One region of the Arthrobacter sp. Soil761 genome, then DNA from elsewhere that is predicted to be linked to it. Evidence: riboswitches for the same ligand, from Rfam matches in the RefSeq annotation. Region 1 holds a riboswitch; each other region holds the start of a gene.
The links. A riboswitch is a leader RNA that binds a small molecule or an ion and turns the genes downstream of it on or off. The one in region 1 is predicted to bind thiamine pyrophosphate.
Positions count from the first base shown of each region.

Region 2: linked by a shared signal. The riboswitch ahead of ASG79_RS13855 (ECF transporter S component) and the one ahead of thiC (phosphomethylpyrimidine synthase ThiC) in region 1 are both predicted to bind thiamine pyrophosphate.
Region 3: linked by a shared signal. The riboswitch ahead of thiO (glycine oxidase ThiO) and the one ahead of thiC (phosphomethylpyrimidine synthase ThiC) in region 1 are both predicted to bind thiamine pyrophosphate.

Region 1 is NZ_LMSF01000001.1:222,227-226,133, reverse strand. Features, by position in the region: gene ASG79_RS01100 (alpha/beta fold hydrolase) at 1-91, shown strand, start outside; gene thiC (phosphomethylpyrimidine synthase ThiC) at 88-1,893, opposite strand; TPP riboswitch at 1,925-2,032, opposite strand; gene ASG79_RS01090 (amidohydrolase family protein) at 2,112-3,194, shown strand; gene ASG79_RS01085 (VOC family protein) at 3,294-3,907, shown strand, end outside.
Region 2 is NZ_LMSF01000023.1:373,367-377,273, reverse strand. Features, by position in the region: gene ASG79_RS13870 (CDGSH iron-sulfur domain-containing protein) at 58-273, opposite strand; gene ASG79_RS13865 (iron-containing redox enzyme family protein) at 329-1,381, opposite strand; gene ASG79_RS13860 (heme-degrading domain-containing protein) at 1,542-2,084, opposite strand; TPP riboswitch at 2,170-2,310, shown strand; gene ASG79_RS13855 (ECF transporter S component) at 2,377-3,000, shown strand; gene ASG79_RS13850 (ABC transporter ATP-binding protein) at 3,000-3,907, shown strand, end outside.
Region 3 is NZ_LMSF01000032.1:37,827-41,733, forward strand. Features, by position in the region: gene ASG79_RS21660 (hypothetical protein) at 1-202, shown strand, start outside; gene ASG79_RS21665 (thiazole synthase) at 290-1,105, opposite strand; gene thiS (sulfur carrier protein ThiS) at 1,110-1,346, opposite strand; gene thiO (glycine oxidase ThiO) at 1,343-2,644, opposite strand; TPP riboswitch at 2,637-2,756, opposite strand; gene thiE (thiamine phosphate synthase) at 2,784-3,518, shown strand; gene ASG79_RS21685 (RNB domain-containing ribonuclease) at 3,555-3,907, shown strand, end outside.

The DNA of each region.
Region 1 (3,907 bases):
ACACCGGCCCCATGACTCCCCGGACGGGGACCGGGCCATCCGGCAGTTCATCAGCCAGGTCAGCCGGAGCCAGCCGGCCCGCGCGTCCTAGCTGTCAGCAGGCACCCGCAGTTCCGGCAGGTAGACCTTGCCGCCGGCCGCCAGGAATTCCTCGCTCTTCCCGCGCATCCCGGCCGCAGCATCGGCCAGTGCCGCCTGCGCCTCCGCGGAACCAAATTCGTCGCGGATGTCCTGGCTGATCCGCATGGAGCAAAACTTGGGCCCGCACATCGAACAGAAGTGCGCCGTCTTGGCAGGCTCAGCCGGCAGCGTCTCGTCGTGGAACGCCTCAGCCGTCACCGGGTCCAGGGACAGTGCGAACTGGTCCCGCCAGCGGAATTCGAACCGCGCCTTGGACAAGGCGTCGTCCCGCTCATGCGCCCCCGGGTGCCCCTTGGCCAGGTCCGCCGCGTGCGCGGCGATCTTGTAGGTGATCACGCCGGTCTTCACGTCGTCCTTGTTGGGCAGGCCCAGGTGTTCCTTCGGGGTGACGTAGCACAGCATCGCGGTGCCGTAACGGGCAATCTCGGTGGCACCAATCGCTGAGGTGATGTGGTCATAGCCCGGAGCAACATCTGTCACCAGCGGGCCCAGGGTGTAAAACGGGGCCCCCTTGCAGAGTTCCTGCTGCCGCTCGACGTTTTCCCGGACCAGGTGGAAGGGAACGTGGCCGGGCCCCTCCACCATGACCTGCACGTCGTACTCCCACGCGCGCTGGGTGAGCTCGGCGAGCGTGTCCAGTTCCGCGAACTGGGCGGCGTCGTTGGCGTCCGCCGTCGAACCGGGGCGCAAACCGTCGCCCAGGGAGAAGGCAACGTCGTACTTCGCGAAGATCCCGCACAGCTCATCGAAGTGCGTGTAGAGGAAGTTCTCCTGGTGGTGGGCCAGGCACCAGCCGGCCATGATGGAGCCGCCGCGGGACACAATGCCCGTCACCCGGTTGGCGGTCAGCGGGACATAGCGAAGCAGCACGCCGGCGTGGATGGTCATGTAGTCCACGCCCTGCTCGCATTGTTCAATGACGGTGTCCCGGAAGATTTCCCAGGTCAGCGCGTTGGCCTCGCCGTTGACTTTCTCCAGGGCCTGGTAGATCGGCACGGTGCCGATCGGGACGGGGGAGTTGCGGATGATCCATTCCCGCGTGGTGTGGATGTCGTCGCCGGTGGACAGGTCCATAACGGTGTCGGCGCCCCATTGCGTGGCCCACTGGAGCTTGTCCACCTCCTCCGCGATGGAACTCGTCACGGCCGAGTTTCCGATGTTGGCGTTGATCTTCACCAGGAAGGCCTTGCCGATGATCATCGGCTCGGACTCCGGATGGTTGATGTTGTTCGGAATGATGGCGCGGCCGGCGGCCAGTTCGCTCCGGACCAGTTCCACATCGCAGTTCTCGCGCAGCGCCACGAAGCGCATCTCCTGCGTGATGACGCCCTGCCGGGCATAGTGCATCTGGGTCACCGTCCGGCCGTCGACGGCGCGGCGGGGCACCGGCTGCGCGCCCTTCCACTCCGCGGAGGCGGCGCCGCGGCGGACGGCCGAGCGGCCATCGTCGAGCAGGTTGCGTTCCCTGCCGCTGTAGGCCTCGGTGTCTCCGCGCGCCACGATCCACTCCGCGCGGAAGGGCTCCAGGCCGCGGACGGGGTCGCTTCCCGGCCCCGCCGTCCGGTAGGTCCGGAACGGTGCGTTCGGCTGGCCGTTGGGCGATGGCTCCAGGGCAATTTCCGTGACGGGTACCCGGATGCCGGACCCGGCGTCGTCGATATAGGCCAGCGAATGCGACGCCAGGGACCGGGTCACTTCGGACTGGTTCACCTGGGGCGTGGAGCCGGCTCCGGAACCCCCGGTGGACGGCATGTGGGCAGGGTTCAACTGGGTGTTTTGCGTACTCAAGGGAATACTCACTTCCTTCGCCGGCATTACCCGGACAGGTTCAACGGTCGCAGGCTGCGTCAGCCCGATCTCAGCCCCTGCAAGGGCTCCCGTGTGGTCAGAGAAGAAGCTACCACAGGCCCCCGGAAGGGCGGTGTCACATTTGCGGGTGCTAGCCTGACCGGGCATCGAAAGGAAGCCCGATGGCAGACATCATCTACTTTCGCGGACCCGTCCTGGCCGCACCGGACCGGGTACACCATGGACTCTGGTCGGTGGACGGCAAGCTCACGTTCAGCCGGCCCGCTGCCCCTCCGGCGCGGGAACTCGACGGCTGGGTGCTGCCGGGGTTCGTCGACGCCCACTGCCACATCGGCCTGGGTCCCGACGGCCCGGTGGAACCCGCCGTTGCCCGGGAGCAGGCGCTGGCTGACCTCAACGCCGGAACCCTGCTGGTCCGCGACGCCGGCTCACCTGCCGATACCCGCTGGATGCAGGGCGGCCGGGACTTCCCGGTACTGATCCGTGCAGGACGGCATGTGGCCCGCACACGCCGCTACCTGCGCGGCTTCGCGGCGGAGGTCGAACCCGACGGGCTCGTGGAGGCCGTGCGGAAGCAAGCGCGCGACGGCGACGGCTGGGTCAAACTGGTGGGCGACTGGATCGACCGGAGCGCCGGCGACCTTGCGCCCTCCTTTCCTGCCGCCGTCGTGCGTGACGCTGTGCAGGCTGCCCATGATGAAGGTGCCCGGGTCACGGCACATTGCTTCGCCGAAGACACCCTGGACCAAATGCTGGACGCCGGCATTGACTGCATTGAGCACGCCACGGGGCTGCTGCCGCGCCACCTGCCCCGGTTCGTGGAGCAGGGCGTACCGATCGTGCCCACCCTCATCAACATCGCCACCTTTCCTGATATCGCGGAGCAGGCGGACGCAAAGTTTCCGCGCTACGCCGCCCACATGCGTGCCCTGTGGGAACGCAGGCTGGAACGGGTGGCGGAGGCCCATGCCGCCGGCGTCCGGATCTTTGCCGGCACGGACGCAGGCAGCGTGATCCGGCACGGCAGGATCGCAGATGAGATCCTCGCCCTGCGCGGGGCCGGCCTGCCCATGCATGCGGCCCTGGATGCCGCCTGCTGGGCAGCGCGTGCGTGGCTGGGCGCTGACAACCTGGAGGAAGGCGCGCGGGCCGACGTCGTGGTGTGCCGGGACGACCCCCGGACCACCCCGGACACGATCACGGCGCTGGAGCACGTGGTGCTGGGCGGCCGCATCATCCGTTGAGTTATTTGGTTCCGCTACTTGGAATAAATTGAAGCTTCAAGTAATTTTAATATGTGACAGGCCGCCGAAGTGACGGCCTCCAACACAAGGAGCCTTCAAATGACCGACGCAGCCAGCAGCCAGGATCTTCTTCCTGCCGACCTCGCCATGGGCACGGTAATGCTCAAGGTGGGCGACATGAAGGTCATGACCGACTACTACCAGCGCGCACTGGGCCTGGAGGCGGTGGCGGAGCAGGACGGCGGGCTCTACCTGGGCAGGCTCGGCAGGCCGCTGGTCCACCTGGCGCCGGCCCCCGGGCTGCACCTTCCCGGCAGGGGAGAGGCCGGCCTGTTCCACACCGCCCTATTGTTCGAGGACCAGGCTTCCCTGGCGGCCACCATCGCCACGGCAGCCCAGTACGAACCCCGGTCCTTCACCGGCAGCGCCGACCACCTGGTGAGTGAGGCCTTCTACTTCACCGACCCCGAGGGCAACGGCATCGAGCTGTACTGGGACCGGCCGCGCAGCAACTGGTCCTGGAACGGGACGGACGTGGTGATGGACAGCCTGGCGCTTCCGCCGCAGCGCTACCTGGAGCAGCACCTCACTGAGGAATCCCTCGAAGGCCAGCGGCGGACGTCCGCAGGCGTGGGGCACGTCCACCTCCAGGTTGGCGACGTCCAGACCGCCAGGGACTTCTACGTGGGTACCCTGGGCTTCGAGAAGACGGC
Region 2 (3,907 bases), on a different contig from region 1:
TCCGGGCAAGGCCGTGGCGTGCTGCAGGCAGGTTGTTGGACTAAATGGCTTGTTGGACTACTTCGCGGGCGGCTCGGTGCGGAACTTGATCATCTTGTGCGTGCCGTCGCAGTAGGGCTTGATGGCCGAGGCGCCGCAGCGGCACAACGCAACTGTCCTGCGGTCGCGGGGCACCGCGTCCCCGGATGGGGTGACGATCTCGAAATCACCCCTGACGATCAGGGGCCCGTCCGGGCAGACCACGATGGAGCCCGCGGCGGATTCGTGGTCCATGTCCGATCCTGTTCCATGCTGTCCGGGTTTCATGCCTGCACCGCTTTCGTCGTAGTCATGCTGCCGCCGGTACGGCCGCCCGCAGCGATGATGCCCCGGCTTCCCATGAGGACATCAGATGGGCGGACAGCCGGCCGTCGAGGGCCATGGCGGCAGTGGCCCCAAACAGGACGTCCGCGAGGAGTTCCGGCTCGGCTTCGACGAGGCCGCCGGCGAGGTCCCGGCCTGCGATCTGCTCGTGGACGGCGTCGGCCTCCACATGCTCATCGAAGTAGTGGGTGATGTCCGCGCCGAAACCGTGCCGGCGGAATCCGTTGCCGTAGAACCGGTTGGGCTGGGAGGAGGTCATCTCGTAGATCGCCAGGTGGCCGGTGATGGCACCCCGGAGCCGCCGGTTCAGGCCGCACAGCGACATGAGGTTGACGGACGCGAGGGAGACGGCGGGGACGGCATCCACGTACGCGCCGTAGCTGACGTCGAGGCCCAAACCGCGCATGGTCCGGGCGAACAGCGCGCTGTGCATGCGCTCGGGGCGGCCGCCGCCGTATTCATCCGCCTGGATTTCCACCAGGGCCGCCTTGGGCCGTCCGCTGAGCCGCGGAATGGCCCATGTATGCGGGTCGGCTTCCTTCAGCTGGTACATCGACTTGTGGATCAGGAACTCCCGGAGCTGGTCCAGGCCCGCCCTCCTGGCGACGTAGCGGGAGACGCTGGGCCCGGTGTCCGTGGCTGCGAGGCCGAACAGGACGTCGGCGACCTGGTCGCTGGTCAGGGCACCGGCAGGCAGTTCGAAGTCTGCGGCGGCCTGGTGCGCGGCAGCACGGAGGGCTGCCTCAAACGGTGCCTCGACCAGCTGCCGGACCCGGATTAACGCCGGCTCCCACTCCCAGTTGTCGGAGACGCCGGCCAGGCCGGAATAGTGGAGCTCGTAGAGGCAGAAGAGGGCCAGCTGGATGTCCTCGTCGCCGATGATGTCATTAGTGCCGGCCACCTGCCGTGCCGCGAGGTGGTACAGCCCGTCCAGCCCCGTCCCGGCTTCGGCCGGAGCCTGCGCAAGGAGTGCGAACAGGGCGTTGCTGAGGGGGCCTCTGGATTCCGGGATTCTCATGGTGCTCCTTGGTCTGCCGCGCTGGTGACGGGAACGAACGCGGGACCGCCCATGGTGACTCCCATGCCCTGTCCTCCTCGAAACCCGGGAACCAATATAGTAAGCATGATTACTAATAAAAGCTAAGCAGGCTTCCTGTTGGCGGCAGGTCAACCGGCGCCTAATCCCGCAGCGACGACCCCAGGATGTCGCGCAGCGCCTCAACCACCAGGTCATGGTCCTGCAGCTGCGGCAACCCGGAGACGGTCACCGTGGCCACGGCGCCCACGCCGGTGACGTAGATCGGAAAGGCGCCGCCATGGGCTGCATACCGGGATTGATCGAACCAGGCGTTGTCCTCGATCCGGCCGCCGCCCAGCCGGCCGCGAAGCCCCACCAAAAGTGACGGCACCTCGTACCGGGCGGCAGTGCGCTGCTTGGCGCGGATCCAGTGCCCGTTGTCCGGCGTGGCGCCCGGGAGCGCGACGTGGAACAGGACCTGCTCGCCCTTGGTGATGTCGATGGCGATGGGAAGGGACCGCTCCTTGCCCAGCTCCACCAGGAGCAGGCCCAGGTTCAACGCGTCATCCAGCGAAAAGCCGGGGAACTGGAGCTCCCGGACCTCCGCCTCGATGCGGGCGATCGACGCTTCCAGTGACCCCTCCAGCTGGGCGTCGGCGGAATCAGGATCGAATCCGGTCACATCCGGTGGAATGGCGCTCATGGCCCTCAATCTACCCCCGCCAGGTGTAAACTTGACCACGCCCGGAAGGGCAGTTCAAAAAGCCTTACCCATCCAAAAGCACCACTAATAACGACAGGGGAGCGCCGCCGTCGGACATCCTGGCACAAGCCGGGCACCGCAGGTGGGCGCTGAGAGTGCGGACAGCCGCAGACCCTCGAACCTGATCCGGTTAGTACCGGCGCAAGGGAGTCGAGTTCTCAAAGTGCCGCGGCTGCACGGCAACAGCCGTCAGCCGGGTCCACTTTCCCCTCCTGTTTCCCAGGAGGATCACATGAGTACTGCAGCAATCAAGAAGACCACCAGTAAGTCCTGGCGCGTCGTGGACATCGTGGTCGCCGCGCTGGTGGCCATCGCGGGCGGCGTCATTTTCTGGGCGTGGGACCAGGGAGCAGCCGCGCTTTCTGCCCCCATGAATGCCGCCTACCCGCCCCTGACCGGGCTGCTGGCGGGCGGCTGGATGATTCCCGGCGTGCTGGGAATGCTCATCATCCGCAAGCCCGGAGCCGCCCTGTTCTGTGAAACCGTGGCCGCCACCGGGGAACTCCTCATGGGTTCCCAGTACGGTGCCTCGGTCCTCTTCTCCGGCTTCATCCAGGGCCTCGGCGCGGAAATCATCTTCGCCATCTTCGTCTACCGCAAGTTCAACCTGCCCGTCTCCCTGCTGGCAGGCGCCGCGGCTGGATTCTTCTGCGGACTGAATGACTCGTTCGCACCGTGGGGCTGGAACATCGCCTACTCCGGTGCGGACAAGCTGGCGTACATCGTGCTGACCACCCTCTCCGGCGCCATTCTCGCCGGCGCCCTGTCCTGGCTGGCCACGCGCGGCCTGGCGCGTACGGGCGTGCTGAGCTCCTTCGCTTCGCGCAAGGCCGCCACGGAGCCTGTCTTCTCCTGATGGCACCAGCCCAGCGTGACGGCGGCACCGTCCGCCCTGCCGCCGTCACAGCCCGGGGCTGGGGGTGGCGGCATGCCGGCAGGGCCAAGCCTGCCGTCCACGCGCTTGACCTGGACATCAGCCCGGGGGAGCGGGTGCTCCTGCTCGGCCCCTCGGGTGCCGGGAAGTCCACGCTCCTGCATGCGCTCGCAGGGGTGCTGGGGGACATTAACGACGACGGCGGCGAGGCGGGGGACGCCGACGAGTCGGGTTCGCTGCTGGTTGACGGCGCCGTGCCCCGCGCCCAGCGCGGGCGCGCCGGACTTATGCAGCAGGACCCCGAGACGCAGGTGGTCCTGTCGCGGGTGGGGGACGACGTCGCCTTCGGTGCCGAAAACCTTGCCGTCCCACGGGAAGCAATCTGGGCGCGCGTGCACGAGGCGCTTGCCGACGTCGGACTGTCCCACCTGCCGCTGGACCACCCGACGTCGGCCCTGTCCGGCGGGCAAAAGCAGCGCCTGGCGCTGGCCGGCATCCTGGCCATGCGCCCGGGCCTGATCCTCCTGGATGAGCCAACCGCCAACCTGGACCCGGACGGCGTGTTGGAGGTCCGCGATGCCGTGGCGCGGTGCCTGGACAAGACCGGGGCCACGCTGGTGGTGGTGGAGCACCGGGTGTCCGTGTGGAAGGACCTGGTGGACCGGATCGTGGTCCTGCAGCCGGGCTCCGCCGCGGATCCTGCCGTACTCCTGGACGGGCCGCCGGACCAGGTGCTCACGGAGGCGCGGGCCATGCTGGCCGCCGCCGGTGTGTGGGTCCCCGGCTACGTCCCGGCAACCCGTGCCCGGGCGGTGGTCCCGGCCCCCGGCACGGGAAACCTCCTGCTCGCGGCCGAACAGTTGGGAGTCGCCCGCGAACGTCCCCGACG
Region 3 (3,907 bases), on a different contig from region 1:
CGGCGTCGCCGCGGGTGCTGCGGCGCTGGTGTGGATCATTCTGATGGCGGCCGGTTTCGGCTACCTGCCCGGGCTGACCTGGCTTCCCTGGGTCCTGCCCATCGTTCTGGGCATTGCTGCCGCCATCGCCGCCGTCGCCTATTTTGGCCGTACGCGGGCGCGCCATGATGCGGAACGGCTCACTGCGATCCTGCGGCGCTGAGCCGTCGCTGGCAGGCTCCCAGGCATATGGCTGTGGCCACCACCCAGGCGGGTGGTGGCCACAGCCATTTAAGTGAATGGCCGATGCCTAGAGGAACTCGGCCCGGCCTTCCATGGCGGATGAGGCGAGGGCATGCTCCCGGCGCGGGATGCGCCCGGCCGCCCGGGCCATCCTGCCCGCGATCACCGCGTGCTTGAAGGCTTCTCCCATGAGCGTGGGGTTCTGGGCGCGGGTCACGGCCGTGGCCAGCAGCACGGCGTCGCAGCCCAGCTCCATGGCAAGGGAGGCGTCGGATGCCGTGCCGATGCCGGCATCCAGGACCACGGGCACGGAGGCCCGGGAAACGATGAGCTCAATGTTGTGCGGGTTCAGGATCCCCAGGCCGGTGCCGATCGGGGCACCCAGCGGCATGACGGCGGTGGCTCCAAGGTTCTCCAGCCGCAGGGCCAGCACGGGATCGTCGTTGGTGTAGGCGAAGACCTTGAAGCCGCGGTTGACCAGTTGCTCGGTGGCCTCGACCAGTTCCACGGCGTCCGGCAGGAGGGTTTGTTCATCGGCGATGACCTCCAGTTTCACCCAGTCTGTTTCCAGGGCCTCCCGGGCCAGTTCCGCGGTAAGGACCGCGTCCCTGGCCGTGAAGCAGCCGGCCGTATTGGGCAGGACCCGGATTCCATGATCCACCAGCAGCTGGAACAGCGAGCCGGTTTCAGCCGTGGAGTAGCGCCGCATGGCCACGGTGGTCAGCGCGGTGCCGGAGGCAAGGAGCGCCGCGCCCAGGCCATCGAGGCTGGGCGCTCCCCCGGTGCCCATGATGAGCCTGGAACCCAGCGCGACGCCGTCGATCACCAGGGCGTCGCCGGCACCGGCGTTTCCTGCAGGGTTGATGGTGCTGGTTTCGGTCATGGCGTCAGCCTCCCTGTACTGCTGTAACAAGTTCGATGTCGTCGCCGTCGGCGAGCGCGGTGGCGAACCATTGGCTGCGCGGCACCACCTGGGCATTGTGCGCGACGGCGACGCCGAGTTTCCCGCCGTCGGTCGCCTGTCCGTTGTCCGCCAGCGGGCGTCCGGTGACCTCGCTGACCAGCGTGGTGATCGAAGCTCCGTCGGCCACCGTGTGCGGGTTTCCGTTAAGGGTGATGTTCACGCAGTCTCCTTGATGTGGGGGCTTGTTGCTGCCGTTGCCGGCCTGGAAAACCGGTCCGGGCTGAAGGGTCCCCAGCGGGGATCGGCCCTGCCGTCCAGCAGTTCCCTGCAGATGGCCGCCGCGGCGGGAGTGAGCAGGACTCCGTGCCGGAAGAACCCGGCGGCGATGATGAGTCCGGGGACGTGCCCGGCCTGTCCTCCCCCGGCGCCCGGAGCGGCCGGCACCCGGCCCAGGAGCGGCGCGTTGTCAGGGGTACCGGGGCGGGCGCGGGCGGTGCATTCCATGAGTTCGAGTTCAGCGACGGCGGGCACCAGAGCCTGCGCATCCCGCAGCAGCTGGTAGACACCGCCGGCACTCACGGCATCGGAGAGGGCATCCTCCCGCTGCGTGGCTCCGATCACCACGGTCCCGTCCTGCCTGGGAACGATGTACACGGGGATGCCGTGGACCAGGCCGCGCACCGTTGACGTCACCAAGGGCTGAAGGTGGCGGGGAACGGCAAGGCGCAGGATATCCCCGTGCACGGGCCGCAGCGGCAGCTCAAGGCCGTCCGGCAGGCCGTCAAGCGCCCCCGCCTGCAGGCCATTGGCCACCACGGTCTCCGTTGCCAGCACCGTGCCGCCCCCGGCCAGGCGGACCCCGGAAACCGTTCCGCCCTCCCACAGCAGCCCGGCTGCCCGCTCCGGCACGGCAAAACCTTCCACTGCCCCGGCAACCGCCAGCTGGGGCTGCTCCTGCGCTGCGCCGGCCAGGGCCAGCCGCAAGGCGGCCACCAGGCGCCGGGGATCCACCTGGTGGTCCGCCGGGGTATCAAGTGCGCACGCAATGGCCGGGCTGAGCAGCGGCTCACGCTTCCGGGCCTCCCGCACGGTCAGGGGTTCCACCGCCAGCCCGTTGGCCTGCTGGACTGTGCGCAGGTCCATCAGCGCCCGGCGGTCGGCCGCGTCGGCACCCACGGCGAGGGTCGGCGTCGTCAGGTATCCGGAATCCGCGCCCGTTGCCCTGCCCAGCCCGGCGGCGAACCCGGGCCAGCGCGATGATGCGTCAAGCATCAGTTCCAGGAGCTCTTCCTCCTGGTAATGCAGTTCGCTGACGGGAGCCAGCATGCCGGCCGCCGCCCAGCTGGCGCCGGTACCGGGCGCGTCATCAATGAGGACCACCGAGCGCCCTGAACGCTGCGCCTCCCAGGCAATGCCGTGCCCCACCACTCCCCCGCCGATGACGGCAACGTCGGCCCGGAGGGTGGAGGGAATGGAGCTGCGGGCGGACCCGGGGTGATGGGTGAAGGGGGTACGCATGTGGGTTCCTTCCCTACGCCGGCATTAACCGGATCAGGTCAAGCGGTCGGCTCTGACGCCCTCTCAGCCCGGCGCTTTGTGACAGCCGCCGCGGGCTCCCGCAGTACCAGCCCAGTTTAGAGGAACTAGGCTTGCACGCATGAATGTGTCCACCCCTTCCTTTCCCGCCGGCCACCACGCTCCAGCCACCGAAGTCGTCAATTCACGGGACAACGACGCCCTGAAGGCAGCCCGCCTGTACCTCTGCACCGATGCGCGCCGGGACCGCGGCGACTTCGCGGAGTTCGTTGACGCCGCGTTCGCCGGTGGCGTGGACATCATCCAGCTGCGCGACAAGACCATCGAGGCGGCCGAGGAACTGGACCTCCTGGCGGTGCTGAAGGAATCCGCGGTACGGCACGGAAAGCTGTGGGCGGTCAATGACCGTGCGGACATCGCCGTCCTCTCCGGGGCACCGGTGTTCCACATCGGCCAGAAGGACCTGCCGCTGGCGGCGGCGCGCACGCTGGTCAACGGCAACGCCGCCATCGGGCTCTCCAGCCACACCACCGGGCAGGTGGACGCCGCCCTGGCAGCAACTGCCGGACCAGCCGGGCTGGACTACTTCTGCGTGGGTCCGGTCTGGGCAACCCCCACCAAACCCGGCAGGTCCGCCGTGGGCACTGACCTGGTGAAGTATGCCGCCGAGGCCTCACGGCAGGCGGCGGACCCCGTGCCCTGGTTCGCCATTGGCGGCATTGACCACGGAAACGTCCACCAGGTGGCGGAAGCCGGTGCGCGCAGGATCGTGGTGGTGCGCGCCATCACCGAGGCCTCCGATCCCGCCGCCGCTGCCGCCTCCCTCCTCGACGCATTGGACGCCGCCGCCGCCTGATGCCATATCGGCGGACTTGGAGCTACGCTGACTTTTGTGTCACATCATCGGCTGGCTCCAAACGTCCATGACCACACGAACGCCCTGGAAGAGGCGTTGGGCCTGCTGCGCACCGAACTTGAACTGCCGGGACCGTACCCGGCTGAGGCAGTGGCGGATGCCCGGGCCGCTGTGGCAGCGCTGAAGCTTCCGTCCTACGACCTGACCGCCGTCCAGTTCGTGACCATCGATCCGGCCTCCTCCACGGACCTGGACCAGGCGGTGTTCATCGAACCGGACGGGAACGGCTACCGGGTAATGTACGCGATCGCCGATGTGCCGGCGTTTGTTGCGCCGGGAGGTCCCCTGGACGCCGAGACCCGGCGACGTGGCCAGACGTTCTACGCTCC